DNA from 4 places in the Ruegeria sp. F12 genome. Region 4 is predicted to be linked to each of the others. Evidence: riboswitches for the same ligand, from Rfam matches in the RefSeq annotation. Region 4 holds a riboswitch; each other region holds the start of a gene.
The links. A riboswitch is a leader RNA that binds a small molecule or an ion and turns the genes downstream of it on or off. The one in region 4 is predicted to bind cobalamin.

Region 1: linked by a shared signal. The riboswitch ahead of ACR0CA_RS19615 (hypothetical protein) and the one ahead of ACR0CA_RS02850 (DUF1636 family protein) in region 4 are both predicted to bind cobalamin.
Region 2: linked by a shared signal. The riboswitch ahead of ACR0CA_RS17335 (energy-coupling factor ABC transporter permease) and the one ahead of ACR0CA_RS02850 (DUF1636 family protein) in region 4 are both predicted to bind cobalamin.
Region 3: linked by a shared signal. The riboswitch ahead of ACR0CA_RS07160 (DUF1636 family protein) and the one ahead of ACR0CA_RS02850 (DUF1636 family protein) in region 4 are both predicted to bind cobalamin.

What each region holds. Positions count from the first base shown of each region.
Region 1 covers NZ_JBQFOV010000020.1:46,155-53,644, reverse strand. The annotation lists gene ACR0CA_RS19625 (DNA polymerase III subunit gamma/tau) at 1-1,616, opposite strand, end outside; gene ACR0CA_RS19620 (protein-tyrosine phosphatase family protein) at 1,755-2,252, shown strand; gene ACR0CA_RS19615 (hypothetical protein) at 2,255-2,662, opposite strand; cobalamin riboswitch at 2,747-2,965, opposite strand; gene ACR0CA_RS19610 (alpha/beta hydrolase family protein) at 3,102-3,980, shown strand; RNA gene ffs (signal recognition particle sRNA small type) at 3,975-4,073, opposite strand; gene ACR0CA_RS19600 (bifunctional 2',3'-cyclic-nucleotide 2'-phosphodiesterase/3'-nucleotidase) at 4,113-5,954, opposite strand; gene nudC (NAD(+) diphosphatase) at 6,135-7,115, shown strand; gene ACR0CA_RS19590 (SRPBCC family protein) at 7,156-7,490, shown strand, end outside.
Region 2 covers NZ_JBQFOV010000014.1:112,929-120,418, reverse strand. The annotation lists gene ACR0CA_RS17355 (GDCCVxC domain-containing (seleno)protein) at 1-165, opposite strand, end outside; gene ACR0CA_RS17350 (hypothetical protein) at 170-493, opposite strand; gene ACR0CA_RS17345 (MerR family transcriptional regulator) at 639-1,058, shown strand; gene ACR0CA_RS17340 (transglutaminase-like cysteine peptidase) at 1,240-2,028, shown strand; gene ACR0CA_RS17335 (energy-coupling factor ABC transporter permease) at 2,133-2,816, opposite strand; cobalamin riboswitch at 2,893-3,105, opposite strand; gene ACR0CA_RS17330 (L,D-transpeptidase) at 3,321-3,983, shown strand; gene ACR0CA_RS17325 (hypothetical protein) at 4,025-4,297, opposite strand; gene ACR0CA_RS17320 (hypothetical protein) at 4,489-4,692, opposite strand; gene ACR0CA_RS17315 (heavy metal translocating P-type ATPase) at 4,720-6,819, shown strand; gene ACR0CA_RS17310 (hypothetical protein) at 6,871-7,035, opposite strand; gene ACR0CA_RS17305 (M23 family metallopeptidase) at 7,134-7,490, opposite strand, start outside.
Region 3 covers NZ_JBQFOV010000004.1:83,636-91,125, reverse strand. The annotation lists gene napA (nitrate reductase catalytic subunit NapA) at 1-820, opposite strand, end outside; gene ACR0CA_RS07185 (chaperone NapD) at 817-1,110, opposite strand; gene ACR0CA_RS07180 (ferredoxin-type protein NapF) at 1,107-1,622, opposite strand; gene ACR0CA_RS07175 (FecCD family ABC transporter permease) at 1,829-2,842, opposite strand; gene ACR0CA_RS07170 (ABC transporter substrate-binding protein) at 2,844-3,791, opposite strand; gene ACR0CA_RS07165 (ABC transporter ATP-binding protein) at 3,788-4,594, opposite strand; gene ACR0CA_RS07160 (DUF1636 family protein) at 4,591-4,935, opposite strand; cobalamin riboswitch at 5,038-5,237, opposite strand; gene ACR0CA_RS07155 (bifunctional enoyl-CoA hydratase/phosphate acetyltransferase) at 5,475-6,869, shown strand; gene ACR0CA_RS07150 (acetate/propionate family kinase) at 6,862-7,490, shown strand, end outside.
Region 4 covers NZ_JBQFOV010000002.1:27,274-34,763, forward strand. The annotation lists gene ACR0CA_RS02835 (DNA cytosine methyltransferase) at 1-566, opposite strand, end outside; gene ACR0CA_RS02840 (very short patch repair endonuclease) at 702-1,112, shown strand; gene ACR0CA_RS02845 (NAD(P)-dependent oxidoreductase) at 1,314-2,270, opposite strand; cobalamin riboswitch at 2,417-2,624, shown strand; gene ACR0CA_RS02850 (DUF1636 family protein) at 2,710-3,084, shown strand; gene cobW (cobalamin biosynthesis protein CobW) at 3,086-4,141, shown strand; gene cobN (cobaltochelatase subunit CobN) at 4,145-7,438, shown strand; gene ACR0CA_RS02865 (cobalamin biosynthesis protein CobG) at 7,435-7,490, shown strand, end outside.

The DNA of each region.
Region 1 (7,490 bases), on a different contig from region 4:
AGCGGGTGCTGTTCCGCCTCGGCTTTCAACGCCAGATCGGCGGCGTCGCGGATTTCGGCGATGGTTGCTGCCTTACCGTTGGCGACAATCGTCACCGCCCACCGATTGCCGGTCCAGCGTTGCAGTGCGGTACCCATGCGAGCGGCCAGGTCGGTTGGGGCCGAGCCCGTCGGTGTGAATTCGATCCGTCCGGGTTGGTACGAAACCAGCCGGACACCGTTTTCGACCTCGACCAGCAGTTTCACATCCCGGTTGGTGCGGATCAGTTCGACCACATGTTCGAAGGTCGGGTAGCGGGCCAGAGCCGTCTGCACATCCTGCGCCAGTGCCGCCGTCGGTGCACCTGCTCCGCCGCGGACGTGTGGCGCATAGGCAGAGGCCACGGGGGCCTGCACGGCGTGCGGTGGGGCGCTCATTCCGCCGCCGGGTCCGCCATTGGGTGACGGAGGCGGGGTGTCTTGCAAACGTTTGATCAACTCTTCCGGGCTGGGCAGGTCGGCAACATGGGTCAGGCGGATCACGGCCATCTCGGCGGCCATCATGGCGTTGGGGGCGGCTGAGACCTCTTCCAGAGCCTTCAATAACATCTGCCACATACGGGTCAGGACGCGCATCGGCAGGGCCTCTGCCATTTGCTGACCGCGCGCGCGTTCGTCGGGGGACACGGTCGGGTCTTCGGCGGCATCCGGCGTGATTTTCACGACCGAGACCCAATGGGTGATCTCGGCCAGATCGCGTAGCACGGCCAGCGGGTCGGCGCCTTCGGCATATTGCGCGCCAAGCTCAGTAAGCGCCCCGGCGGCGTCGCCGCGCAGGATCATGTCCATCAGGTCCAGCACTCGGCCACGGTCGGCTAAACCCAGCATCGCACGCACCTGATCGGCGCTGGTTTCCCCGGCACCGTGTGAAATCGCCTGATCCAGCAGAGAGGTCGCATCCCGCGCCGAGCCTTCAGCCGCGCGGGTGATCAACGCCATCGCGTCCTCGGCGATTTGCGCACCTTCGGCCTCGGCAATGCGGCGCAGCAAGCCGATCATGTCTTCGGGTTCGATCCGGCGCAGGTCGAACCGCTGGCAACGCGACAGAACCGTCACGGGTACTTTGCGAATCTCGGTGGTAGCAAAGATGAATTTCACATGCTCGGGTGGTTCCTCAAGCGTCTTGAGCAGCGCGTTGAAGGCGCTGGTCGACAGCATGTGGACCTCGTCGATGATGTAGATCTTGTAGCGGGCCGAGGCCGCGCGGTAGCGGACGCTGTCGATGATCTCGCGAATATCATTGACGCCGGTGCGGCTGGCGGCGTCCATCTCCATCACGTCCACATGGCGGCCCTCCATAATGGCCACACAATGTTCGCACTGGCCGCAGGGTTCGGTGGTCGGCTTGCCCTCGCCATCGGGGCCGATGCAGTTCATACCCTTGGCGATGATACGGGCCGTGGTGGTTTTGCCGGTGCCGCGAATGCCGGTCATGATAAAGGCTTGCGCAATTCGATCCGCCTCGAACGCGTTTTTCAGCGTGCGTACCATGGCGTCCTGACCGACTAGATCGGCGAAGGTTTCCGGGCGGTATTTGCGGGCAAGAACCTGATAGGCGGGGCTGGGCGTGTCGGTCATATCTGCTCTGTCGGATTCGGAGTCCGATGCAGCGTAGTGACCCCTGCCGCCCACGTCCACAGCAGCAGCGCAGGAAATTCGATTTGCAAGCAAGGACGCAGGCGATACATCATCGGTGCAGATTGATCGGAACGTGCCATGAATAATTTCGCCATCTATTCCCTGCGACTGGGGCCGGGTCGTCTGGGGATATCTCCGCTGCCCGGCGCGGGAGGTGCTTATGCGGCCGATCTGAAGACGGTGCAGGACTGGCGACCGGATCTGGTGATTTCAATGACCACAAGCTCTGAGATGAAAAACCTGGGAGCGGCGGCGTTCGGTGGCGATCTGGAGCGGCACGGGGTCGAATGGGCTCACCTGCCGGTCCAGGATTTTGGTGCGCCGGATGCGCGGATACAGGCCATTTGGTCCAATGTCAGCCAGCGGGCCCGTGCGCTGCTGTCCGGCGGCGGAGGCGTTTTGGTCCATTGTCGGGGCGGCTGCGGGCGATCGGGTATGGTTGCTTTGCGGTTGATGACGGATAGCGGACTGCCCGCAGATACCGCTATGCAGATGCTACGGACAGTACGTCCCTGCGCCGTCGAGACCGAGGCGCAGATGGTCTGGGCCACTTCGGCGGCCCGGACGGGCAGCTGAATTCAGGCTGAAAGCTGGTGTTCGGTCGGCGCGGCTGGCTGGGGCGCCGTGGTAACCACTTCCATCATCGCGCAGGGCGGTGTCGGCAAAAGGCTGGCTGCGTGGGCGGTGAAATCTGCTCCGAACAACATATCCGCATAGCGATCCAGCCGCTCGGCCGGAGTGTCGGCGGCCACACCGCAGAACACCCGGATCTGATCGGGTTGGGCGCGAAACCGGGCCGAGCACCCTTCGGCGCAATGGGTCAAGTCGCTGCTGCCTTCGATCTCGAACGCATCGGTTGTTGCCGGACGGGCCGTGGCCATTGCATCCGTCAGGGCGCGTGCCATTCGGGCCAGTGCCGGGCAGGGGGCGCCGGTTTTTTGGCATACCGTCGCGGTGAATTCGTGGGTCTTGGTCTTCCAGATCATGATGCGCCCTCCGCGCGCTGGACGAGGGGCATGGATCAGGTTTGACAGCGTGCTGACGACCTGTCCCGGACACCCCGCCCGAGTTTCGGTTTTCGTTCGATGGCAGGTCTCCTGACTTGCGGGTCGTGGCTTTGCCGACCTTCCCAGCCTTTCGGCCAGTGGTATCTCGGCATTGCTCACCGCTTACAGTTGCGGGGGCAGTCTCGGCCTTGGTTCGTTCCGGCAATGCCGGGCAGAACCGCACCGTGTTCCCTTTTCATCCTATCCCGAAAAGGGACAAGAACCATCACGCCATCGCTAGCGGTTGAGCGGGCTTCGAGTCAAGCGCCATTGAATACCGGCGCGACGTTGGGTCAATTTCCCCACGGCTTGACTCTGATGACGGAACAGGGCCGACTGCGCGGGTGAACTAAACAGTTTAGAATATGAGGCGCGGGCGATGTTGGACAATACGCATCCTGTTTTGACCGAAGATGTCCAGTTTCCGTCTGGTTCGGCGATGCTGTCGGGGCGCCTCTATCTGCCTGCCTTGCCCCCCAAGACAGTTGTGGTAATCCATGCAGCGACCGGCGTGCCCCGCGACTATTATCAGCATTTTGCCCATTGGCTGGCGGCCGAGCAGGGCATGGCTTGCCTGACCTATGATTATCGGGATTTCGGCCATTCCCTGACCGGCCGATTGCAGGACTCGCAGGTAACCATGGCGGACTGGGCGCTGATCGACATGCCCGCTGCCCGCGCAGAAATGCGCAAACGTTTCCCGGACGCGGAACAATGGAGCATCGGCCATTCCGTTGGTGGAATGCTGGGCCCGGTTCAGCCGGATATCGCGCAGATTGACCGCATGATCTGTGTTTGCTCCGGGCTGGTCACCCTGTCTGATCACCCGTGGCCGTACAAGGCACTGGCGGGGTTGTTCTGGTATGGCCATGCGCCGTTGGTTGTCAAAGCGGCGGGGTATTTGCCGGGCAGGGCTTTGGGCTTTGGGGCTGACCTGCCCGCGCGGGTCTACTGGCAGTGGCGTAAATGGTGCACGGCACCGACGAACTATCTGCCCGATTTGGGCAAGACCCTGCCCGAGGCGCACTGGGCCGAGCAGGGAGTGCCGGTCGATCTGATCGCATTCGACGACGATCAGGTGGTGCCGCCCAAAGCGGTGTGGCGCCTGGCCGAGCTTTATGGCCCGAATGCGCGGCGTAGGTTGTTGTCACTGTCAGATTTTGGGGTGAAAGAGATCGGGCATATCGGCGTGTTCGCCCGTCGCAACGCAGCGGTTTGGCCGCAGCTTATTGCCCAGGATCATGTGGGAGAAAAGTGAGAGGTTGGACATCGACCCAAGCGGGGCTCGTTGTGGCTGCTTCCTTCCGGACCTGACCAGGTTGGCGAGGCGCTCGCCCGCGCCAACCTCTCAGCACGCGATATAGGCAAGTGCGCGGCAAATGACAACCCGTCAGAGCGTCAAATGGATCATCAGAAAACCGGCCTCGTCCTCTCCAGCGATGTTGGGTGCAAATTCGGCGATGTCGTCCAGATGATGCCAGGCCTTGTGGCCTGTACGCAGAACCGCCAACGCCCCGGCCACAGGGGACAGACGGAACGGACGCTCGAACACGGTGCCGGAATGAGGCCCGGCAGTCACGTAGTTTTTGACCAGATCTTGTAGGGGCAGAATCGGCAGCGGAACGCGCGTCGCCCGCCCGGCAAAGGGGAAGTGCCCACCGCCATTTGCGCGGTAATTATTCAACGCCACCACAAAGGTCTGCTCTGCATCCAAGGGTTGGCCTTCGAAACGAATCTCGCGGACGCGGCGGGCCGATGGGTGCAAAAGTGCCCCATCTGCGCCAAACCGAGCGGGCTGGCTAAGGTCGATCCGGTATGTCAGCCCATGCAGGACGTCAAAATTATGCCCTGCGCGGTCCGAGGCCAGCAGATCGCATCGTTGGCCGGGGATCATCCTGCTAAAGACGCCTGCGGACATTTCCAGCCAGTCTTCGATTTGCGAACCGGTGACGGCGACGGCCATCATCTCATCGGGAAAGACGTTCAAGTCCGTCACATGGCGCAGGCAGATTTCCCCGGCCGGGACGTCGGTAAAGAACCGAGGCCCGGCACGCCCGCCGAATTTCGACGGGGACACGGCAGACAGGATTGGGCAGTCCCGATAGTCCGTATCCTTTAGAAAAGGTCGCAACGCGAGGATTTGAGCGGCGGCCACGAAAGCCAAGCCCCGGTCATAGCCGCAAAAGCTGAAATAGCTGTGCATGTGCTGCTGTACCTGTCCCACAGGTTCGGCCACCCGCCGCCGCGTCTCGGCGTGGCCGGTGGCAAGTAGCTGCGTCAGTGCGGCGTCTTCATCTGACGCCTCTGTCGAAACCGAACGCACCTGCGCGTGTCCATGAAATACCTGCCATCGGTCGTCCAGTGATGTGCCGAGGGTCAGGTCGATGACGCCCAGATATGACCCCGCCGCACCGGGCATCACGACGGGGGTGCTGTGCACCAGCCCGCAATCAACGTCGATATAGCCGCTGTATTCTTGTTCAGGGCTGGGAAAAACCATATGGGAATGCCCGCCCGCAATGGCGTCGATCCCGTCGATGGCGGCCAACGGTACCAACGCGTTTTCCATGCCGGGCGTGTCTTGCGCCGGACCGAACCCCGTATGCGCCAGCGCCACAACGATATCGCAGCCCAGTTCGTGCAGTTCAGCGACTTTGCGGCGCGCACAGTCAAGGATGTCGCCGATCTGAACTGCACCTGCCAGCTTGTGCGCCTCCCATTTTGCGGTCTGGGGTGGCAGGACCGAGAATATGCCGATTGCAAGCTCGTACGCGTGCCCTTGGATTTCGACCTGACGCCTGACAATGGTGTGCTCCTGCCAGACCTGCGGGCTGGAGGATTTGTGGGCATTGCTGCACAGAACAGGGCAGGGGGCCTGCCGCATGATCCGGTCCAACACGTCCAGACCAAAGCCATAATCGTGATTGCCCAGCCCTATAGCATCGTAGCCCAGAAGGTCGAAGGCCTGCATCAGAACATGGCGCTCGGGGTGTTGAGCCACGGCCCAGTCGCCCAGCGGCGTGCCTTGGACCGAGTCGCCATTGTCTACCAGCAGAACCAACCCGTCCTGTACCTCGCTTCGGGCCTTGCGGATCAGGTCTGCGGTCCGGGTCAGGCCAATCGTCGGTTCGTGCCTGTCAGTGTAATAGTCATATGCCGTCAGATTCATATGCAGATCGGACGTGGCCAGAATTCGCAGTTGGACGGTTTGAGAGGAAGGAAAAGTCGACACTACTCTACTTTAGGCAGTTTTTTATCAATCATTTTCAACAAAAAGAGTGTTGCGTGCAATTTTCAAGGCGGACCTGCGGTCTTTCAGCGGCAGCGGGTGTTTTTTCGGAGTTCCATGAATACCCATTGCAACCCCAGAACCATCGTGGCAGCCCTATGCGCACAATCTGGGGGGCATGCAATGAAGAATGCAGAGTTTGTGACGTTCGGCGGATCAGGGCTGGACCGTGCGGCGCATATTCGGGGCGATGCCGACGCGCTGGCTGGCCTGGTGGCGGACCCGAATGCCAAATGCCTGCTGATATGGCGCGGCAAACCCCTTGTAGAGGGTGAGGCTTCGGATCGGTTGGGTCTGATCCCGGTGTCTCATGCGCTGGTCGAAAAAGGGCCGGGCGGAGTTGCGGATGGGCTGATTTTTCTGGGCCTGTCGGATGGTGTCCCGGTCTTTGCTGCCGATATCTCGAATTGGGAACCTGACGGGCAGGATTTGTCTGAAGTAGGTGGTTTCGTGGATGGCTCGGAACAGCAGCATCCTGACCTGCCAGACAGGTTCGTATTTGCCGAGCTGCGCCGGATCATGACGTGGCTGTCCCCGCGTGATGCCGAGCTTGCGGCGACCGCCAAGGCGGTGATCGGCTGGCACGAAACCCATAAATTCTGCGCCCGCTGTGGCGCGGCCAGCGCGATGACGCAGGCCGGATGGCAACGAAGCTGCCCCACGTGTAGCGGCCAGCACTTTCCGCGCACGGACCCGGTGGTGATCATGCTGATCACCCATGGGGACTCGGTACTGATGGGGCGGTCTCCGGGTTGGCCCGAGGGGATGTATTCGCTGCTGGCGGGTTTTGTCGAACCCGGCGAAACGCTCGAAGCTGCTGTGCGCCGCGAAGTGTTCGAAGAGGCGGGCGTGCCCGTCGGCGCTGTCACCTATCTGTCCAGCCAGCCCTGGCCCTTCCCGGCCTCTTTGATGTTTGGTTGCGCGGGCCAGGCGCTGTCGCGTGACATCTCGATTGATCCCGTTGAAATTGAAGATGCCATGTGGGTCAGCAAGTCCGAGATGATGCAGGCCTTTGCCGGTGAGCACCCGGTTCTGAAACCTGCCCGCAAAGGGGCCATTGCACATTTCCTGTTGCAGAACTGGCTTGCAGATACGCTGGACTGACGAAATAGAAACGCAATAGGTCAACGAACTAAAGGTCGGAATGCAGTTCACAGTACAGGAAGATATTCAGGCACCGATCAACGCCGTTTTCGAAATGGTCGCCGATTTCGAACGGTTCGAACGTATGGCCATGCGCCGCGGGATCGAGGTGCGGCGGCTGTCCGGCCACATGGGGGTGGTGCCGGGCACCAAATGGCAGGCCGACTTCACCCTGCGGGGCAAGCCACGCCATGTTGAGATAACAATGGCACACAGCGACCCGCCCGCGCAAATGCGGTTCGAGGCAATCGGCAAAGGGGTCGGCGGTGTCACTGAGGTTGATCTTCTGGCTCTGTCCCAACGCCGTACCCGGTTAAGCGTGGATGTAACGCTGAC
Region 2 (7,490 bases), on a different contig from region 4:
GGAACAGTAGACGCAGCAATCGCCGGGAAGTGGCTTCAGGACTTTTCCGCAAGATGTGCATTCGTAGAACCACTGGCACGCGTCTGTTGGCATCGTTTCAGGCCTTGAATGTCCACATTCCGGGCAGATGATCGTGCTGACAAGGTTCGGGCGCTTTTCACTCATGGCGTCACATCAAGGTTATCAGGAAATCATTTATTCGGATTTCGTTGAGCACGATAACCCAAGCGATGGCCGTCAACGCAAAACTGCCTGTCAGCCACCATTTGAGGCGGTCGAGCGAACCACGGCGATACGCGACGATGCCAGAGAGAAACAGCAGGGCCGTCGAACCGCCGAGCACGTAATAACTCGCGGCGGCGATCTTGCCGAATACGGCCAGCCAGCTCCCTCCCAAGCCAAGTAAAATCAAGGCCATCGGCAAGATGCAGCAGGTCGCAACGCCAAGTGCGGTAAACGATCCAATAAAACTCGCGCCAACAAACTTGCTCATGGTCAGCTTTCTCCGGCTTTGACGAACTCGAACGGAAGCCGGTTCGACTTCCTCGATTCTTGCTTCGCGCGGTTTGTGAAATTCGACATCATGACCGACAACATGCATCCTGTAGTAGCTACAGGTTCAAGGGAAAGGTCATCACATGATTGCGATTGGCGAAGCGGCGAGATTGATCGGTCTGTCGGTCGAGACGATCCGCTATTACGAACGGGAAGGCATAGTCGAGAAAGCCGGTCGAACCGCCTCGGGACGCCGCGCATACACGGAACGGGAAATCTCCGAGCTCAGATTCATCAAACGCTGCCGCGATCTTGGCTTTACCATTCAGGATGCATGCGCACTTCGCGAATTGTCCAAAGCGCCCGAGCAAGCTTGTCGTGACGTCGAATACGTTGCAACAAGACATCTCGACAACGTCAGGTCAAAAATCGCCGCCCTCCAACGGTTGGAGCAAGCACTGGCAGAACTTGTGCAGACCTGCACCGAGGGTGCGGCCTCATGCCCCCTGCTAACGGCGTTGCTCAACGAGCCTTTCGTCAAAGATGTCATTAGCGGCCACTAATTGCAGCGCCTGGAAAACCGAAACTGGCTATCTCAGCTTGCGGAGGAGCGGCTTCATTGTCCCGGTATTCCGTAACCCTCAGCGATGACGGCCGATCTCTGTTGTATTATTGTTGAATGAGAGAATTGCGATCAGCTTACCCTCTAATTCGCTCTGTTAGCTATGCCGGGCTGGTGATGGCGTGGATGCTCTGATGCTGTCAACTAAGGAAGAAATACCAAAGAATCTGCAAATTTTTGCCGCTTTACCCCTAGAGGCTAAGAAGCTGTTGCAATTCCCCAAGCACATGAAGGCTTGGAATAAAACACATTGGCCGGGGAAGTTTGGATACTTTAGAGGAACGAGCATGGAGAAGGCAGATATGACAAATCCCACTTTAGTTCAGGGAGTGTTATCGAAAAACCTGCTGGGTTATCTCCCAATGGTCTGTTTTATATGCAGCTTTTTTGTGTCTGCCGCTACATTGCAAGCCTCTGAGCTTCCCTCGATCGGTCTTGACAAAAAGATTGGAGCGCCATCCGGTGCCAAATCACTGTGCAAAGACTACTCGTGGGCGTGCGCGAGCGCTCGTAGCTCTGGTCTGTCCGTGGCAAAAGAAAATCAGATCGTTAAAACGATCAACACGCGCGTCAATCGGAGAATCCGAGCAGTTTCGGATCAAAGCCAATATGGGACAAAAGAATACTGGACACTGCCGACGCAAGGGTCAGGAGATTGCGAAGACTTCGCTTTGCAAAAGAAGTTTGAACTTGTGCAGAATGGTTTGGATCCTACGAAGCTACTAATTGCGACTGTCTTGGACACCAATCGCAATGGCCATGCTGTTCTAGTCTATCGCTCGAGTGAAGGCGATTTGGTTCTGGACAATGTTACCAACAGGATCAAAACGTGGAAGGAAACGAGGTATCTTTTCCTACGAATACAGGACCCGATTCACCCTGATCGTTGGGTACAGGTTTTTAGTGGCTAAAAACAATGTGGCGCGCCCTCGAGACGCGCCACAATAATCTTTGGAGCTGCGACTACCGGTTTTTTCGCGGCAACCCAATTTTAGGACACCGCTTCAAACTTTGGTCAAGCTTTCGCAGCGTTGTACAAACGCGGAGTCACCAGACCTGTACTGTTCAAACCGCGCATCGCCTTGGCTGCCGCAAGCACTGCCAGATCAGCAATCGGCTCAATGACGATTACCAGCATATAAGCACCGCCAAAGGATAGAACCGAAGCCATGGTTTCTGCGCCGAAACCCTGGCCGTAGAAGGCCCAGAACCCAACCCATGCGACTACTCCTCCCTGATACGTCGCACTCAGCGCAAGAGCTTGGCCATATTTGAGGTCAACATATGCTGTGCCGGGAGCGATGATGCGGCTGGCCAGTGCTTGTAGCGCAAATAGCGGCACCAGCAGAGTGGTCAGGTTGATGAAGTACTGCGGAAGATCGAACGGGGCAAAAAAAACACCCTGAATCAGGAGACCAGCTGCCAATCCAAAAGCCGCGGGTGCAGCACCGAGAAGCAGAAACAGCGTCGACCCCAGGATGAAGTGGACTTCAGAGACACCAACCGGGAAATGCGGCAGGACTTCGAAGAAAAGGAAAACCCCAACGGTGGCGAGCACCGAGCGCATAGCAAAAGATGCAGGTCCATTCGCACGCAATGTGGAAAACGTTTCTTTCGCTGCGTAAGTAGCCGCACCTGCGGCGGTAACATAGGAAAGCGCGATTTTGGCACCATTCACGATGCCCGGTTCGATATGCATGTTCTTTCTCCCTACCGCCTCACCCGGCGGCTTGTCAGGTTGAATCGACCGTAAGGCCGACAGGTTCAGTCTGGGCATAGCCCGGCGCTTTACGGCAGGTCTCCTGACTCGCGGGTGCTCGCTCCGCCAACCTTCCCGGTTCCATTACGAACCAGTGGTGTCTTGGCATCGCTCTCCGCTCACAGTTGCGGGGGCAGTTACGGAATTGGCGCCATTGAAAACACCGAACCGTATTCCCTTTTAATCCTTTTGGCTTCCGCCATCAGGAACCGAAAACAATTCACCGCTACAATGGCGGCTTCGTTTCTGTCAAATGTCTTTGCGACCTAGTCCGAAGTAGACTCGACCGATGCAGGATTCACGCAACCGGCGACATGGTCCATTAGGTAAACCAAGCGTTACCTGAAACCTCTTGAAGCTCTAGCTGCTAGAGGCTTTAAGACTCGAATTTGATCGCAAAAATGCGATGCAACCACATTACACTTGTGAACCAGGACGAGACTTATGCTGACACGGCGCCATTTCATTCAATCAACCACAGCGCTATTCTCGGCGTCTGCGGCCAGTCCATTGATCGCCAAAACATGGCCAACCTCGTCGCAAAAGACCTATTGGGACAGCCAGGTCACGCCATTTGACTACGATCCAGCGACCTCAAATCCATGGGGCGTTCATGACCGTTTTTTACCACGACGTGTCGTAGCAAATGATGGTTTGGTTCCCGGTGACATCCATGTCGATGCCGTCGCGCGCTATCTTTACCATATCGAGGAAGGCGGCACAGCAATGCGCTATGGCGTAGCGATCGCGCGTGGGAACCTTTACGAGCCCGGTACCTATGCTATCCGGCGCAAGGTCGAATGGCCACATTGGACGCCAACGGCTTCAATGATCGAGCTCAACCCCGAATACGCGGAATTCCGGGATGGCATGGAACCCGGGCCAAGTAATGCTCTCGGCTCTCGAGCCCTTTATCTATACGTTGGGGATCGAGATACTTATCTCAGAATCCACGGTACACCTCAGCCCAGAAGCATCGGTGGTCGCGCAAGTTCTGGATGTGTTAGAATGATCATGGCCCATATCAATGATCTCTACCCACATGTAAAAATCGGCTCGACCGCATACTTATACTCGGCCGAAGATAGCGTCACAGCCCGCTCATAAATTTTGGGCAGCGCAGGTGGATGTCGCTGCCCTCTTTTTTATCAGGCGTCACGCGCAGCGCAGATCGGGGCGCCATTCGTTGCGCGCAGTGGAACCAGCGTCGTCTCGACAGGTCCGCTGTGCTCATACCAAAAGCAGTTATCTTCTGGCATAAGGCGCGCTGTGGCCAGATCTTGCCCCGGTTCTGCCAGCGCAACAACTGAATCCGGCAGGTTACCTGGTTCGAATGCTTTGCTTTTGCCCCCTGTGAACTGGGCTGAGCAACCGGCAGTAATCGAGACTAACGTGATGGTAATTGCGATCCGTTTCTGCATTGACTTGTTCCAAAATTTATTACGTCTTCTGCGACTAAATTGCATCCACGCGACCGGCCCGCAAGAAGGAATGAAGCATCAATATCGCGGGCAACGAACCGGATTGAAAAAAATTGAAAAAGGTATTGAAGCTCTAGTTGCTGTAGGAACTATTTGCAAAGGACCGCAGAGATTCTTGAGGTCTAACTATGTCATCCGATACCCACAACCACGACCATGACCACGAAAATAGACAAGGTCACAACGCGTGCGGCAGTAGCGGGTGTGGTGACATCGCGCCCGCCGGTCCGATTCCCGAAGGTGGCAGAAGCTTTCAGGTCTCTGGCCTCGATTGCGCCGAAGAGGTTGCGATCCTGAACCGGGTTATCGGCCCGAAAGTTGGTGGTGAAGAGCATCTCGCTTTTGATGTCATCAACGGTCGAATGACGCTTCTTGAAAGTGCTGCCAAGCTTTCTGACGAAGATGTCATGCTGCTGGTTGCCAGCACCGGTATGACCGCCAATTCTTGGGATGACGGAAATGCCGCGCAGGATCAGGCGGCGCATATTGCACGTCAGCGGCGGTTCACCGCGCTCAGCGGAGGGTTTTGGGCAGCGGGTTTTGGCTGGCACATTTTCGAAACCGGCATGGGCGGTGCGCTTGGGCTGTTCTCGGGACATGGTGAGGTTCCGATGCCATTAGCCGAGGCAGCTTTGTTCGCAGTCGCGATCTTGTTTGGCGTCTGGCTGGTGGCCCCTAAGGCCTGGTATTCGGCGCGTCGACTTTCGCCGGATATGAACCTTCTGATGGTTGTTGCCGTCGCTGGTGCCATCGCTCTGGGCGAGTTTTTTGAAGCGGCAACTGTAGCATTTTTCTTTTCGCTTTCTCTTTATCTGGAAAGCTGGAGTGTCGGACGGGCTCGCAACGCAGTATCCGCGCTGCTTGATCTGGCCCCCCCGACGGTTCGGCTGGTTCGTGCTGACGGTTCCGAGGCAACGGTCCCGGCGGCGGATGTCTTTGTCGGTGACAGCTTCATCGTTCGGGGTGGGGATCGCATTCCACTTGACGGCGAAGTCATCGAAGGGGCCGGTGCCGTTGACCAGGCTCCAATCACAGGTGAAAGCGCGCTGGTTCCCAAAGAGCTGGGTGATGAGGTCTATGCCGGCACAATCAATGGTGAAGGCACCCTCAAAATTCGTGCGACGAAAACAGCGTCCGATACCGTGCTTGCCAAGATCATCCGGATGGTCGGTGATGCTCATGCTCGCCGTGCGCCGGTTGAGCAGTGGGTTACAAAATTTGCGCGGATCTATACGCCCATCGTTATGGTCGTTGCAGTGGCCATCGCCCTGATCCCACCGCTTGCATTTGGCGCATCGTGGGGCTTCTGGTTTTACAATGCACTTGTTCTTCTGGTTATCGCCTGCCCCTGTGCGCTCGTCATTTCCACACCGGTTTCCATCGTTGCGGCTTTGACCGCTTCGGCCCGGGCTGGGGTTCTGATTAAGGGCGGCGCATATATCGAGGCCCCCGGGCGTACCACCGCACTGGCCATGGACAAGACCGGCACGATCACCATGGGAGAGCCTGAAGTTGCCAATGTGTATCCGCTGGGCGACGCATCCGAGCAGGAGCTGTTGGCGAGCGGTGCCAGCCTCGAGGTTCGGTCTTCACACCCGCTGGCCCGCGCCATTTTGACCAAGGCAGAACAGACCGACATTTCGATATCTGCGGCTGAAGACATCCGAACCGTTCCCGGTCGGGGTCTTGAAGGCCGCACCGAGCGCGGAGATATCTGGCTTGGCTCTGACCGCTTCGCTGTAGAGAAAGGCTTTGGCGCGTCCATCCCTGCCGAATTGCGCAACCAAATCGAGAGCGCGGGAAGCACACTTGTGGTTGTCGGGGATGAGAACGGAGTCACCGGTTTGCTTGAGCTGCGGGACCGCATTCGCCCCGAAGCCCGAAGCATCGTTGCCCGGCTTCACGCGCAGGGCGTGAAGTCAATCATCATGCTGACTGGTGACAACGAACAAACCGCGAGAGCGGTAGCAGCCGAAGTCGGTATCGACGAAGTCCGGGCCCAACTTCTGCCGGAGGACAAAGTCGCTGCGATTGAGGAACTGGCAGAACAGCACGAGATGGTTGCGATGATCGGCGATGGCGTCAACGACGCGCCTGCGATGGCTCGGGCACATTATGCAGTTGCGATGGGTGCAGTTGGGTCCGATGCTGCGATTGAGACCGCAGACATTGCTCTGATGACCGACGACATCGGTAAAGTACCCTGGCTGATCGACCATTCACGTCGAACCATGTCGATCATCCGTCAGAACATCGGCTTCTCACTTGCGACCAAAGCATTGTTTGTCACTCTCACGGGTTTTGGTTTGGCATCCATGTGGGGTGCAATCGCTGCTGATGTCGGAGTGTCCTTGCTGGTCGTGGCCAATGCCTTACGGCTTCTGAAAGCTCCGGAAGATCATACCGCCCAGACTAAGGCAAATACCCTTGGCTCGCAGGGAATAGGCGCTGCGACCACATAAGAGCGAAAGCCGGACTCCAGGTGTCCGGCTTTCGCCTTGCTTACTGGCGCGTTACATCAGGCGCACAACTGCGATTGAAAGAAATAACGCCACCAGGCCAAAAGCGATGCCATATCCTGTAGCGTATTGAAGAATATCAAGGCTGTTGCCATTCCGGCGCTTTGCCAGGACCCCACCCCAAACCGCGCCAACCAAGGCCCCCGCGATTGCAATCATCTTACATCCTCTGATTTGGTTCTTCTGCAGTGCAGTCCGCTTCAGGCGCGCATACCCGCAAACTGATAGCCGCGCACTTGAAGCCGTTTAGGAAACTCTCACGAACTAGATTCGCTTTTTTTGGCGACGGGATTGCCCAGCTGTTTCTCAAGCTGTGCTCGAGCATTTCTTAAGCGTTTTCGCGCTGCTTCGCTTTCAACCTCGTTGTTCGCAGCGGCAGCAAGTCGGTTGTCAGAAAGCGGGTCCGTTGGGCGCCCGTCAACCAATACTTCATAATGAAGATTGGGGCCGGTCGCGGTGCCGCTCGACCCGACACGGCCAACCATCTCGCCAGCCTCCACGCGCTGACCTTTGGCCAGACCATCGGCGGTTGCGCTAAGATGCGTATATCGCGTGACCGTGTCCGATCCATGAGCGATTTCCACCACACGCCCATACCCCCCGCGCCAACCTAC
Region 3 (7,490 bases), on a different contig from region 4:
CGATATAGTTCAGGATCGCCAGATCTGTCTGTGGATTGAACACGATGCCATTGTCAGCCAATTCGAAAGAACGATGTTCAAATGTTGACAGGACATGAACTTCGCTGCCCGGTTTGGTCAGACGCGTGTCTGTCAGGCGCGACCACAGGATGGGGTGCATCTCGGCCATATTGGAACCCCACAGAACGAATGTGTCTGCGTGCTCGAAATCGTCGTAGCAGCCCATCGGCTCATCTATGCCGAAGGTCCGCATGAACCCAACAACAGCCGAAGCCATACAATGGCGCGCGTTGGGGTCGATGTTGTTGGAGCGGAAGCCCGCTTTCATCAGCTTGGCGGCGGCATAGCCTTCCCAGACCGTCCACTGACCCGAGCCGAACATGCCCACGCTGGTCGGGCCTTTCTTGGCCAGCGCCTCTTTCCACTTAGCGGCCATGACATCAAAGGCTTCGTCCCAGCTGACCGGTTCGAACTCGCCATTCTTGTCGTATTCGCCATTGGTCTTGCGCAGCAACGGAGTGGTCAGGCGGTCTTTGCCATACATGATCTTGGACAGGAAATAGCCCTTGATACAGTTCAGGCCGCGGTTCACCGGCGCGTCCGGGTCGCCCTGAGTGGCCACGACGCGACCTTCCTTGGTGCCAACCAGAACGGAACAGCCCGTTCCGCAGAACCGGCACGCGGCCTTGTCCCAGCGGATATCCGGCGTCGCCGCCTGAGCGTCGGCCGTGCCTGTGGCCAGCGGAATACCGGCGGCCGAGGCCGTGGCTGTGGCAGCAGTGGCCTTGAGGAATGTCCGGCGTGATTCAGAATGTGTCATAGCGTGAGCCTCCGGCTGGTGGTTTGGCTTAGGGCATCGGGACGCGGGCGGGTCTCTGCGAGGTCCTCGAAATGGTGATAGGTCAACGTCAGAGACACGACCCCGGGGATCTGGTGCAGATCCATGATGGTCTCGGACGCAAGGCGTTCAGGGGTATCTTCGACCACGACGACGAAACGGCCGTCTTCGGTCTGGGCGTGGATTTCCACACCCGGTGTATCGCTCATGGATTGCGCCGCAGCCGTAGCGTAGTCGGGCGCGACATGGGCAAGGCAACCGCAGATGTTCATTGCACAGCTTCCATTTTGGGTTGAGGGGTGTGGTCCAGCGAGATGGCATCCGCCGGGCAAACGGTAGGGCAGAGCCCGCAGCCGGTGCAGGCTGCCACATCCAGTGTCGGTTTGGCCCGACCACCGGTTTGCAGCGAGAACCGGATCGCGCTTTCTTCGCAATTGTCCTGACAGAGGCGGCAACTGACGCCATTCATCGACAGGCAGGAGTCCAGCTTTAGCGCGGCACGCCAGGGCCAGTTGGACACAAGGTCGATGTCCAAAGCAGGGGTTGGGCAGGCATTGGCGCAGTCACCGCAAAAAGTGCAGGGATTGTCTGAGGGTTGAAAAACAGGAAAGCCGTCCGCAGCGATTGCAATCACGTCCTCAGGACAAGCCGAGGCGCAATCGCCGCATTTCGTGCAGTGCTTCAGAAAGTCAGGCCCGACCGATCCCGGAGGTCTGGCTGTCACACCGTCCTCATCGTGAAATCTCGCGCTCAGGAAGGCGCGCCGGGTAGTCACTTGGCCCATTCTCAAAGACCTGGCTTTGCTAGATTCTGTTCGTCGCTATTCCCGATTAACGGCTTCGTTCAGCGCCGGATTTGATATTGATCAATTTCTTGGCAGTTTTTGCATGGAACTTAAAAAAAATATGCATGCAAAAAATCTGTTTTGTCAAATTGTTGCAGGTGCGCTGACAGCCCGGCAAGCGTCGGGACTGACAAAGACAAGCCAATTTATCTTTTGGGCTTCGCCGTTCTGAGCAGCAGAATGAAAACGAAAATCGACCCCAGTGAGGTCGTCACAATTCCGACCGGCAGTTCTTGCGGGGCAAGCATCAGGCGGCTGAGGATATCGGACCCGGTCAGCAGTACCGCGCCAACCACGGCTGCCGTCGGGACAAGGTGATTGTGCAAAGGACCAGCGATGCCGCGCGCAATATGTGGAACCATCAGGCCAACAAAGCCGATCACACCGGCGACCGACACAAAAACGGCGGTCGCGAGCGCAGCAACAAAGAACATTTTGAACCGTAGCGACTGAACCGGAACGCCCAGTGTTGTTGCCGTGACATCTCCGGTCAGCAGCGCATCCAGCCAGCGGCTACGATAGAGGGCATAGGCCAGAATAAGCGCCAGCCCGGCGCAGACCAGCGGGAAGGTTTCCCATCGCGCCAGACCCAAACCGCCAAGCATCCAGAAGATGACGGAATGGGCAGCACGGTTATCGCCTGCGAAAATCAGGTAATTGGTTAGGGCTGAGAACAGGAAGGACACCGCAAGCCCGGCTAGGATCAATTTCTCAGGCGCGCTCGTCCGCAATCCGTGTACCAAAGCCAGCACGATGCCAGAGGCCACCAGCCCTCCGCAAAACGCCGCCAGCGGCAAGGTCCAGAACCCCAGAATGTCCCCGGTTACGGTGATGACGAACACAGCACCCGCTGCAGCGCCCGAAGACAGCCCGAACAGAAACGGGTCGGCCAGATCGTTCCGAGTGGTTGTCTGCAAGACAACGCCGACAATCCCCAAACCAGCGCCGATCACGGCCGCAAACAGCGCGCGGGGCAGGCGCAGGTCAAAGACGATACGGTGCAGGGGCGACACGTCCCCATCCACAAGGCCTGTGCCCAGCAATATGGCCTTGAATGTATCGGACAGAGGGATGGATGTGGTTCCGTAGATTGTTGAAACCAGAAGAAGGGCGGCCAGAATGACCGCCCCCACCAAAAGTGTCAGCCCCAGACGGCCCAAATTAGTTCAGGCCCTTATGCATGGCCTGTGCCATTTTCGAGATCGCCTGAATGTTCGCGGGTCCCGGCGTTAGTTCTTCGTACCGCAGACCGATCCAGCGTTCGTTTTTGACCGCATCGGTTTGCGACATCACCGGGTGTTCTTGCAGAAATTTGAACGTATCCGCCGCGCCATTTCCGGTTTGATAGTCCAACAGCACCAGGAACTCGGGGTTCGCGGCGGCGACGGCCTCCCAAGAGCTACGGCCCCAGCTTGTATCCATGTCATGGGTCACGTTCTGACCGCCCGCAGCGGCAATCATCGCATCAGGGATGGCGTATTTTCCGGCGGTGAAGGGCGCATCAGCGGGCCCGTCCAGCAGGAACACGCGCGGTTTCGGCAGATCGGCGGTTTTCGCTTCAATCGCGGCCAGCTCGTCTTTCCAGCCTGAAACCAACGCTTCGGCCTTGTCTTCAACATGCATGACCTTGCCCAGACGCAGGACATCGTCAAACAGCAGGTCCATGCTGGCCTTTGGGCGGTCCTTATGCAGGTGAACGCAGCTTTCCGACAGGATCATAGTCTTGATCCCGAAGGGCGCCAGCGTTTCCGGTGTCACATCACCGCCGGGCCGCATTCCGTAGTACCAACCGGCAAAGAACAGGTCGGGTTCAACGGCCACCAGGTTCTCGACCGTCGGATATTTCGGGGCCAGTTCCGGGATATCGCCGCGCAGCGAGTCGAACTCGGGGCTGGTTTTGTACCAGCCGGTAATCCCGGTCAGGCCGACGATCTTGTCTTGTAGACCCAGTGCAAAGGCCATGTCGGTCATGTTCATGTCATGCACGACCAGACGCTCGGGCTGGGTTTCAAACACCAGCGGTTCGCCGCAATTGTCGACGGTAACTTCATGCGCGGCGGCACCGCCCGCCATGGCTGTAACCAGCGCCACGGACAAGATGTGTTTCATTCGGAAATGCTCCTAACAGGGTTGGAAACTGAGGTTTTTCGGATGTCCAGCGCCGGGATCAAGCGGCCCTCGTGCTGGAAAAACAGGTAATCGACACCGAACGTGTCACGCACGCGGTCGGTGGTCAGCACGTCGGCCACAGGTCCGAACCCGGTAAGACGGGTGGATTTCATCAGCGCGACATGCGTCGCAAATTCCGGGATCATGACCAGATCGTGGACGATCATCACCACTGTGATTCCCAGCCCGGCCACCAGTGACAACATCCGCCCCTTGGCGTCCGGGTCCAGATGGTTGGTGGGCTCGTCCAGAAACAGCAGTGCCGGGTTTTGCGCCAATGCCCGCGCGATATGGGCGCGCTGCCGTTCCCCGCCCGACAGAACCGCCATGCGCTTGTCGGCCAGATCGTTCAGGCTGGTCAGGTCCAAAATTCGCGCAAGATCGGCGGCATGGGCCTCGGCCGAGCGGTCAGCCCGGATCGGGATCTGTCCCAGCGCTACATACTCGCGCAAGGAGAGCCGCCCGTCGGGATATTCCTGCTGGCTGACAACAGCGATCATCCGCGCACGCTCGGTCGCCGACATGCTGCGCAAATTTCGCCCCTTGAACAATACATTGCCGTCCGAAGGATGCTCGGACCCGCATAGAAGGTTCATCAGCGTTGTCTTGCCTGCGCCGTTGGGCCCAGCGATGGCCAGAACCGCGCCTTCGTGAAGCGCAAAGGTGATGTCCTGAAGCAGAACTTCGCCGTGATAGGCGTGATAACCGACGCCGTTGACCTGAAGGAACGCATGTTCGGTCATGTGGCCCCCGTCGCCAAGGGCGGCATCCGCGACAAGGTCTTGTGCAACAGCGCCTCGGGGCGATCCGTTGCCTTGGTCCAACCTGTGGAACTGTTTTGGTATTGCCGCGCGAAAGCGGCCAAAGCGTCGATATCGGCCGAGGTTTGAATTTCGCCAAACAGATATTGTGCTTTCGCACCCGCCTGAAATCCAACGGTAAGTGGGTGATCGCAACCGGCCATACACTCGATCATCCGTGTGCCGTAGCCCTCGGGCAGGCGCTCGCGCAGGGCCTCGGCAATCGATAGCGCCGCCTCTGCCCCTTGGCAGGTCGTGCAGATCAGCACCACATGATCCGTCATGCTCCGCCCCACCTGCATGCCAGACGGGCAGGGAGAGGAACGGTTCTGATGACATCGGGTCGATGTGACATTGAGCCTCTTTCCAGGACACCCCGCCCCGGTTTGGTTGCGTTTGAGATGGCAGGTCTCCTGACTCGCGGGTCTGTGCTTGGCCACCCTTCCCGACCTGATCCGGCCAGTGGGATATTGGCGTCGCTCACCGCCTACAGTTGCGGGGGCAGTTACGGATTTGGTCTGCACCTTACCGTATTCCCTTTTCATCCCGCGCGTGCAGCATCGGGAACCATCGTAGCGTCACTGCCTCAGATCAGAGCATGGGTCAATATGGATTCCGCAACGTTCCGGTGAAGACAGCGCAAAGGATATTGCTGCTCAGTGGGCAATCAGTTATGCTGCGACGCAGCAAAATTTGAAAGCCGAGGCTCCGTTTTGCGGGCTCAAGGGTGATGGACGTACTATTGTGACCCCGAACTGACCTGCATCAATTAAACCCGCGACCCAAGTCGGTAAGACGTCCGAAAAACCAAAGTTGGCACGCTATGAAAATCCAGGAAAACAAAACCTTCGAGCAGCTCAAGGTTGGCGACGCGGCACAACTGACCCGCTTGTGCACGGTTGACGACCTTTATGCTTTTGCCTCGGCCTCGGGCGATCACAATCCGCTGCATCTGGCAGCCTATGACGGGGATGGCGACGGCCTTGCCGAAGCCGTCGCACCCGCGCTGTGGCCCGCCGGTCTGGTCGCAGCCGTGCTGGGAAACTACATGCCCGGCGCCGGAACGCAGACTCGCCGCGCGGATTTGGCCTTCCACCTCCCGGTGCTTGCGGGTGAAGAACTGACTGCCTTTGTCGCTGTTGAGGAAAAGCGCGACGATGGTGATCTGCTCTGCTCAGCCGAAGTGCGACGGGTCGTTGACAATGCACTGGTTCTCAGCGGCACCGTTCAGGTCACACCGCCTTCGACGCATATGGAGTTCGACTCGGTCGAGGTCCCTGGCCTGATCGTGCAGCGGCACCGCCATTTCGACGCGCTGTTGGAAAAAGCGCGCCCACTAGAGCCGATGCCAACCGCCGTTGTTGCGCCAGAAGAGCCCAACTCTCTGAGCGGCGCGTTGCTGGGGCATGCCAATCATATTATTTCGCCGATCCTCGTCGGGGACCCCGATAAAATCGCCGCTGCTGCCGCTGAGCTGAGGGCCGACTTGTCTGGCATCGAAATTGTCGAGGCCCGCAGCCACGGCATCGCCGCGCACCGTGCCGTGGATCTTGTAGTCGACGGACGCGCGCAGACCCTGATGAAGGGGTATCTGCATACCGATGAGTTGCTGCACGCGGTTTTGCGTCGTGAAAAAGGGCTGCGCACAGGGCGGCGACTGTCACATGTGTTCGTAATGGATGTTCCGGGCATGTCGCGCCCGATCATGGTGACGGATGCGGCGGTGAATATTGCGCCTGATTTGGAAACCAAGGCGGATATCGTGCAAAACGCGATTCACCTGGCACATTCTTTGGGAATCGAACAGCCCAAGGTCGGCGTGTTGTCGGCGGTTGAGACGATCAACCCGCATATGCCGTCATCAGTCGATGCGGCCTTGCTGTCGAAAATGGCCGAGCGCGGTCAGATCACCGGCGGGTTGGTCGATGGGCCGCTGGCGATGGACAATGCGGTTGATCTGAACGCCGCCCGTACCAAAGGGATCACGTCAGAGGTTGCCGGTGCTGCCGATATTCTGGTCGCTCCTAATATTGAGGCCGGGAATATGGTGGCAAAACAGTTGACCTTCATCTCTCATGCCGAGGCGGCAGGGGTCGTGATCGGTGCGGCCGTTCCCATCATTTTGACGTCACGATCCGATGATGATGCCTCGCGATTGGCATCCTGTGCTGTAGCCGCGCTTCATGCGCATGCAAACAAGGGTAAAATCCATGGCTGATCATGTTGTGGCGCTGAACGCCGGGTCTTCTTCCCTGAAATTCGCGCTTTATGAGCTGGTTGAGGGCAATCGCCCCAGTATGCGCTGGCGTGGCCAGATCGAACGTTTGGGCGACGCACCACGTTTGCTGGCCCAATCCGCTGGAGGACGCTCGATCGACCGTCCTTTGACCAACACCAAAAGCCATGACGAGGCGATCCACGCCTTTCTGGAAATGGCGCGGGAATACCTGCCGGACATCCATGTACGTGCCATCGGGCACCGCGTCGTCCACGGGGGCACTGTTTATTCCGAGCCGGTGCGCATTGACGCCTCGGTTGTCGAGACGTTGTCTGGGTTCATACCTTTCGCGCCGCTGCATCAGCCCTATAGTCTTGCAGGGATACGCGCAGCCAGCGCGGCCTTCCCGGATACAGCGCAGATCGCCTGCTTTGACACGGCGTTCCATCGGACACACCCTTGGGTCAACGACACCTTCGCCCTGCCGCAGAGCTACTATAACAAAGGTGTACGACGGTACGGGTTTCACGGGCTCAGCTACGACTACATAACGCAAAAGCTGAAAGAGATCGCGCCGGGCTTGTACGACGGGCGCGTGGTTATTGCGCATCTGGGTAACGG
Region 4 (7,490 bases):
GTCCTTGGCGACCAGTGCGTTGGAACAGGCGCTTCCAAATGCGCGCTAATATCTTTTCGAGTTCCAAGCAAGAATACTCTCTTCCGCTCTTGTGGAACACCAAACTCACTAGCATTGAGGATTGTAGGGTCAGAGACGGTATACCCGTCACCACCAAGCTGCTTGATTAGTTCCTCTACCCAACGTCCACCTTCTGCAGAAAGCATGCCAGGAACATTTTCCATCACGAAGTATTTGGGCCTTAAAATATTAACAAATCTCCGAAATTCGAAAACGAGCTTGCTGCGTTCATCGTCAGGATCACGTAGGCCTATCAAACTGAATCCTTGGCACGGAGGGCCGCCAGCAACCACATCAATTCCATTTGGGGCCAGTGCCTCAATTTCGAGATCTGTAAACTCTGCAACGCTTCTTTCAATAAACTCAACTTCTGGAAAATTGCGCGGAAATACTTCTGCACAACTTGCCTCAATGTCGACCGCATGACTAGTATGGATACCAGCCGCTCTGAAGCCCAACGTCAGGCCCCCTACACCAGCAAACAAATCTATTGACGATGGCTTCATAAACTACCACTCCTGCTCGTCTTGCCATCATATGGTATTCGAACAAAGGAGCAACCGATATGTTGCGTCGGAAATGCTAAAACCTATTGCCCTCCTCACAACCCTTTGAGTTCATTGAACACTGCGACCACCTTCATGGCGACAGACCCAATCAGACGAAAAATAATGCGCAGCGTGGGTAGTGTGAACACTGGTCCTGAGATTCGGGTTAGAAAATGGCTGCACCGCCATGGATTTAGATTCCGTATCCATGTCAAATCATTGCCAGGAAAGCCTGATATAGTCCTACCAAAATACAAGTCAGTTGTGTTTGTGCATGGTTGCTTCTGGCACAGACACTCTGGCTGCCGCAAAGCTAGCACTCCCAAGACAAGAGCGGACTTCTGGCAAGAAAAGTTTGAACGCAACCTCGCTAGAGACACTAAGAACCTACAAGAAATTAGAGAACTTGGATGGGCTCCAATCGTCGTATGGGAATGTGAGACGAAATCTGATGAAACGATTGCTGCAGCTTTGATTGATTTGCTAGATAGGCGATCTGAATAAGCTGAGGACGCAAAATACGCGCCAATAATGAATATTGTACACATCTCCATACACAACAAAGATTTCTGTGGCTTAACAAGCTTAATTATAATGGTTTTTTACTGTGCATATCTCTTGCAAATCCGTGTACACCGGTTCGATTCCGGTACTCGCCTCCACTCTCTCTACAAAACAGACTATTCCACTGACGCGCGGCTTGCGTCATTCGGCCCCACGCCCCTGAGGGATGACCTCGTATCCGGGCTCTTCCGGTTCGTCGTCCTCCATCTCGGGCGGAAAACCGGAGGCTGTGATATCTAGACCGGTTGCGTCCTCCAGACGTCGGATGATGTTGGGAGACATTTCACGTTCACCATAGCGGGCAATTCCGTCCTCGAAAATCTGGATCATGACCGGGTTGATCTCCAGCGGTACACCGGCGCGGTCAGCGACGTCCTGAAACAGCCCGATATCCTTTTTCACAAGGTCCATCGTAAAGGAAATGTCGCGTGATCCGTTCAGGATCACCTGGCTTTCGGTCTCATGCACAAAGGAAGTACCTGATGAAATCTTGATCGCCTCATAAGTCGTGTTCAAGTCCATCCCGGCGGCCTTGGCGGTCACGAGCGCTTCGGCGCAGGTAATCAGGTTTGCCGTCGCCAGGTAGTTGGTCAGCACCTTAAGCACCGAGGCCGAGCCCAACTCGCCCGTGTGCAGCACGCGGCGGCCCATCGTGGTCAGAAAGGGTAGGATACGTTCGAACGTCGCGCGGTCGCAGCCCGCGAAGATCGAGATATTGCCCGTCGCCGCCCTATGGCACCCGCCCGAGACGGGGCAGTCGACTGCCGCCCCTCCGCGTTCGATGACCTGCGCACCCAGCCGCTTGACCTCGGCCTCGTCGGTGGTGGACATCTCCATCCAGATCTTGCCGGGGCCGACCTCGGGCAGCATCTCCTGCATCACGGCGTCCGAGGCAGCAGGCGATGGCAGACAGGTGATCACCGCGTCGCAATCGCGCATCAGCTGGGCCGGGCTTTTGGCGGCCTTGGCCCCCTGCGCCACGAAGCCCGCGACCAGATCAGGGTTCAGATCGTGCACCGTCAGGTCGATCCCGTTGCGCAGCAAAGACCCGGACAGTTTGCCGCCCACATTGCCCAGTCCGATAAAGCCCACTCTCATGCGACACGTCTCCCTGTTTGCGCCGTTTCGGTCATGGCAGCACGGGGTTGCGGGCTTCGTCATGCCGCCCAGCGACGCTTACAGGTCGCTTTTCCACCGTTGCTTCACAGATGCTTGCGACTCGCTTGACAAGCCCCTGCCCGGTGCCGCATGTCCGATCCGTTGGTGTCCTCTGCACGAGGATGAAAAGGGAATGCGTCAACGGATCATCCGCCAAACGCAGCCGCCCCCGCGACCGTGACCGGAGAGGGTGCCCAAGCCACTGGCCAAACAGGCCGGGAAGGCGGGACATCCGACAGGGCAATTGCCCTGACATCCGCAAGCCGGGAGACCTGCCAGCACCCGCGATTGAAACCGGACGGGGTGTTCCGGTGTCGGGTCAAATGCGACCCGCTTGAAACCCCGTCCCCCACGATGAGGATTTGGGGGGATGAGAGACATGACCGAGACCGCTCCGGTCGAGCTGCTGGTTTGCACCACCTGCCGCCGCGGCCTACCTGTTGAAGATGACGCAGACCGCCCCGGCACGTTGTTGCACAAGGCGCTGGAACAGGCCGATCTGCCCGAAGGCGTAACGCTGAGAGCCGTCGAGTGCCTGTCGAATTGCGATCAGGGCTGTTCCATCGTTCTGCGCGGCGGACCCGAGCGCTGGACCTTTGTTTATGAGAACCTGAACGAGGTCGATCATGTCGACGTGATCGTCGACGGCGCGACCAAGTATCTGGCCACCGAAGACGGCTTGGTCAAATGGCGCGAGCGCCCCGAACATTTCCGCAAAAACTGCGCCTCGCGCATTCCCCCGATTGGAGCCTGACATGTCCACCCTCGAAAAACTCCCCGTTACTGTGATCACCGGCTTTCTGGGCTCGGGTAAAACCACGCTGGTGCGGCACCTGATGCAGAACCCGCAGGGCAAGCGTCTGGCCGTTGTGGTTAATGAATTCGGCGATGTCGGCGTGGATGGCGATATCCTGAAGTCCTGCGCCATTCCCGATTGCCCGGCGGAAAACATCATGGAACTGGCCAATGGCTGCATTTGCTGCACCGTGGCCGATGATTTCATCCCCACGATCGAGGCGCTGATGGCGCTGGAGCCGCGCCCCGAGCATATCCTGATCGAAACCTCGGGCCTTGCGCTGCCGAAACCGCTTCTGAAAGCGTTCGACTGGCCCGATATCCGATCCAAGATCACCGTTGACGGCGTGATCGCGCTGGCCGACGCCGAGGCCGTTGCCGCCGGTCGCTTTGCCCCGAATGTCGCGGCGGTGGATGCCCAGCGTCTGGCCGACGACTCCATCGACCACGAAACGCCTCTGTCCGAGGTGTTCGAGGATCAGATCTCCTGCGCCGATATCATCCTGCTGACCAAGCCTGATCTGGCCGGCCCCGAAGGTGTCGTCAAAGCCAAAGAGATCATCGCCGCCGAGGCCCCGCGTCCTCTGCCCGTGGTCGAAGTGGCCGAAGGTGTGGTGGACGTGCGCGTCGTGTTGGGTCTTGAGGCCGCCGCCGAGGATGACATGGATGCGCGGCCTTCGCATCATGACGGTCATCACGATCACGAGCATGATGATTTCGAAAGCATCATCGTCGAATTGCCGGATCAAACCGACCCGCTGGATCTGGTTGCAAAGATCGAACGCCTGGCGACCGAGCTGAACATCCTGCGCGTCAAAGGCTATGCCGCTGTTCAGGGCAAGCCAATGCGCCTGCTGGTTCAAGCCGTCGGCGCGCGTGTGCGTCACCAGTATGACCGTCCGTGGGAGCCCGGCGAAGAGCGCCGCTCGCGTCTGGTGGTGATCGCCGAGCATGACGATATCAAAGAGGCTGAAATCCGCGACATCCTCGCGGGCGTCACCGAGGCTGCCGAGTAAACCATGCACGTCGTCTTCCGCGAAAGCCACGGGTTAGAGGAATCCGAAACCCCAACCGATCTGGGCCAGAGCCCGGCGGATTTGGTGGTACTGTCGTTCTCGGACAGCGACCTTGGTGCTTTCGCGGCAGGCTGGCACCGCGGTGGCGGGCCTGACGGTCGGATGCCGACCCTGCGACTGGCCAATCTGACGGCGCTGAAACACCCTCTGTCCGTTGACACCTATGTGGAACAGACGTTGGAGGGCGCTAAAGGCATCCTGATCCGTCTGATCGGCGGAGTGCCCTATTGGTCCTACGGACTGCAGCAGGTTCTATCGCTTGCGCAGACCAAAGGGATTGCTGTGGCCGTGCTGCCCGCCGACGGGCGCGAGGATACGCGACTGGATGAGTATTCCACCCTGCCCGTCTCCACCCTGCGCCGCTTAGCGCACCTGTGTGACACCGGCGGCGTGGTTGCAGCACAAGCCGCTTTGGCACAGATGGCACTGGCAGCGGGGCTCTATGCGGGTCCGGTGATGGGGGCTAAATCCCTGCCCGACTGCGGCGCATGGTGCCCCGATCGCGGAGTGATTCCGGCGGAACAGGCGTTTTCCGGTGACTCAAAACGCGTCGTGGTCAGTTTCTACCGCGCTTACCTGACCTCGGCCGACACAGCCCCCGTGGCCGCCCTGATCCGTAGCCTGCGCGCGCGCGGCTTTCAGGCCGTGGGCCTGTTCGCCCCTTCCCTGAAAGTGCCATCCGCCGCCGACTGGCTGCGCGACACCATCGTATCGCTGGCCCCGTCCGCGATCATCAACGCCACGTCCTTCTCGGGCAAAAGCGCGTCGGGTACCTCGCCTTTGGACGCTGCAAATGTGCCCGTCTTCCAGGTCGCACTGGCCACTTCGCGCCGCAAGGCGTGGGCCGAGGCGGAACGCGGCCTCTCCCCCGCCGACCTCGCCATGCATGTGGTGCTGCCCGAGGTGGACGGGCGGATTTCAGCGGGCATCGCCTCGTTCAAGGAGCCGGGCAAACGCGACCCGCATCTGGAATATTCCCGCTTTGCCCACCGGGCCGAGGAGGAACGGATCGAGGCCATCCTCGACCGTGTCACCGGCTGGCTGAACCTTCAGGACAAACCCAAAGCCGATCAAGTGCCCGCGCTGGTGCTGTCCACTTATCCGGGCAAGGACTGGCAGATGGCCCATGCGGTGGGCCTCGACGCGCTGGCCTCGGCCGAGGCAATGCTGTCCGACCTACAGGCCGAGGACTATGACACCGCCTCTGCCGAACCGATTTCTGAAACTCTGTTGGACGCGCGGATCGCATGGCCCCTTACCGATTACCAAGCCGCGCTGGCCGACCTGCCCGAACAGCTACGCACCGACCTGCAAACCATCTGGGGTGCGCCCGAGAGTGATCCCGCTTTCGCGGATGGTGCCTTCCACTTCACCGCGCTGCGCCGGGGCAAAGCTCTGGTCGCGCTGCAACCTGAACGCGGCACGCCCGAGCTGCGCGATGACGATTATCACGACCTGTCGCGCACCCCGCGCCACAGCTATGTCGCCTTCTACCTGTGGCTGCGCAAAAGCCTGCGCACCGACGCGCTGATCCATATCGGTGCCCATGGCACGTTGGAATGGCTGCCCGGCAAATCCGTCGCGCTCTCAGCCGATTGCTGGCCCGAAGCGCTTATCCGCGATCTGCCGGTGATCTACCCTTTCATCGTCAATGACCCCGGCGAGGCCGCGCAAGCCAAGCGTCGGATCGGAGCCGTCACGCTGGGCCACATCCCGCCCGCTTTGAGAGAAAGCGGTACACCGGATCGGATGGTACGGCTGGAGTCCCTGCTGGACGAATTCTCGAACGCCGATGGTCTGGACCCCAAGCGCCGCGACCGTTTGCAAGAGGATATCCGGAATGAGGCTCAGGCCATCGGGCTGGAAAGCGATCTGGGTCTGGATCAGGCCACCTGCACCGCCGAGGCGATCACCCGCATCGACCGCTTTGTCTGTGACATCAAGGAAAGCCAGTTCGGCGACGGGCTGCACATCTTTGGCCGGGTGCCAGAAGTGACCGGCAATTTCGACCCCGCGCCTTCCGCCCAGTCTGAACGCAACGCCCTAATCGACGCACTAGCCGGAAAGCGGATCGAGGCCGGGCCATCCGGTTCGCCCTATCGTGGCCGCTCGGACGTACTGCCTACCGGGCGGAACCTTTATACCACCGACCCGCGATCCGTGCCCACGCGCGCGGCCTATAGCCAAGGCGTGAAACTGGCCGAAGAACTGGTGCGGCGTCACCTGCAAGAGGAAGGCGACTATCCCAAAGGGCTGATCGTTGACCTCTGGGGCTCGGCCACTATGCGCACGGCGGGTGAGGAATTCGCCATGGCGCTGCACCTGCTGGGCGTCAAACCCGTCTGGGACAAGGGGTCAGAGCGGGTCTCAGGCATCGAGGTTCTGCCCATCACCGACCTCAGCCGCCCGCGTCTGGATGTGACGCTGCGGGTCTCGGGCCTGTTCCGCGACGTTTTTCCGACGCTATCGGCGCTATACGGTCAGGCGATCCGGGCCTTGTCGGCGCGCGATGAGGCGGCCGACTGGAACCCCTATGCCGGTCAGGAACCCGCCGCCCGCGTCTATGGCCCAGCCCCCGGCAGCTATGGCGTGAACATGACACAATTGTCCGAAATTTACACCGACGAGGCGCGCGTGCAGGCGGGTGCGGCATGGCTGGACGCCAGCTCTTATGCCTTGGAAGGCGAGCATGTCGCGCAGGACAAGGACGGCATCACCCAGCGCGTCGCCAACGCCGACAGTTTCGTCCACCTGCAGGATTTGACCGAGACCGACCTGCTACTGGCCAATGATTACGCCACGCATGAAGCCGGATTTGCCGCCGCCAAAAAAATCACAGGCGGCTCGGCGCAGCTGTATCATCTGGACAACACCAACCCCGACACCCCGCGCGCGCGGACCCTGCCCGAGGAAATCAGCCGCGTGGTCCACGCCCGCGCTGCCAACCCCGGCTGGATCGCCGGGATGCAACGCCACGGGTTCCGGGGCGCGGCCGAGATCGCCGCAACGCTGGATCACATGGCCTCGTTCGCGCATTTGTCGGGCACCGTCGCACCGCATCTGTTCGACCTCTACCACGATGCCACGCTGGGCGACGCCGAGGTCGACGCCTTTCTGGCCGAGGCCAACCCCAAGGCGCATCAGGCCATGCAGGACCGGTTCCGCGCCTTGCTTGAGGCGGGGTTGTGGAACACGCGCCGCAACTCGATTCGCGCCGATCTGGAGGGGCTGCGATGAGTGCGCCCATCGTTCAGGGCTGGTGCCCCGGTGCGCACCGCCCGATGATGTC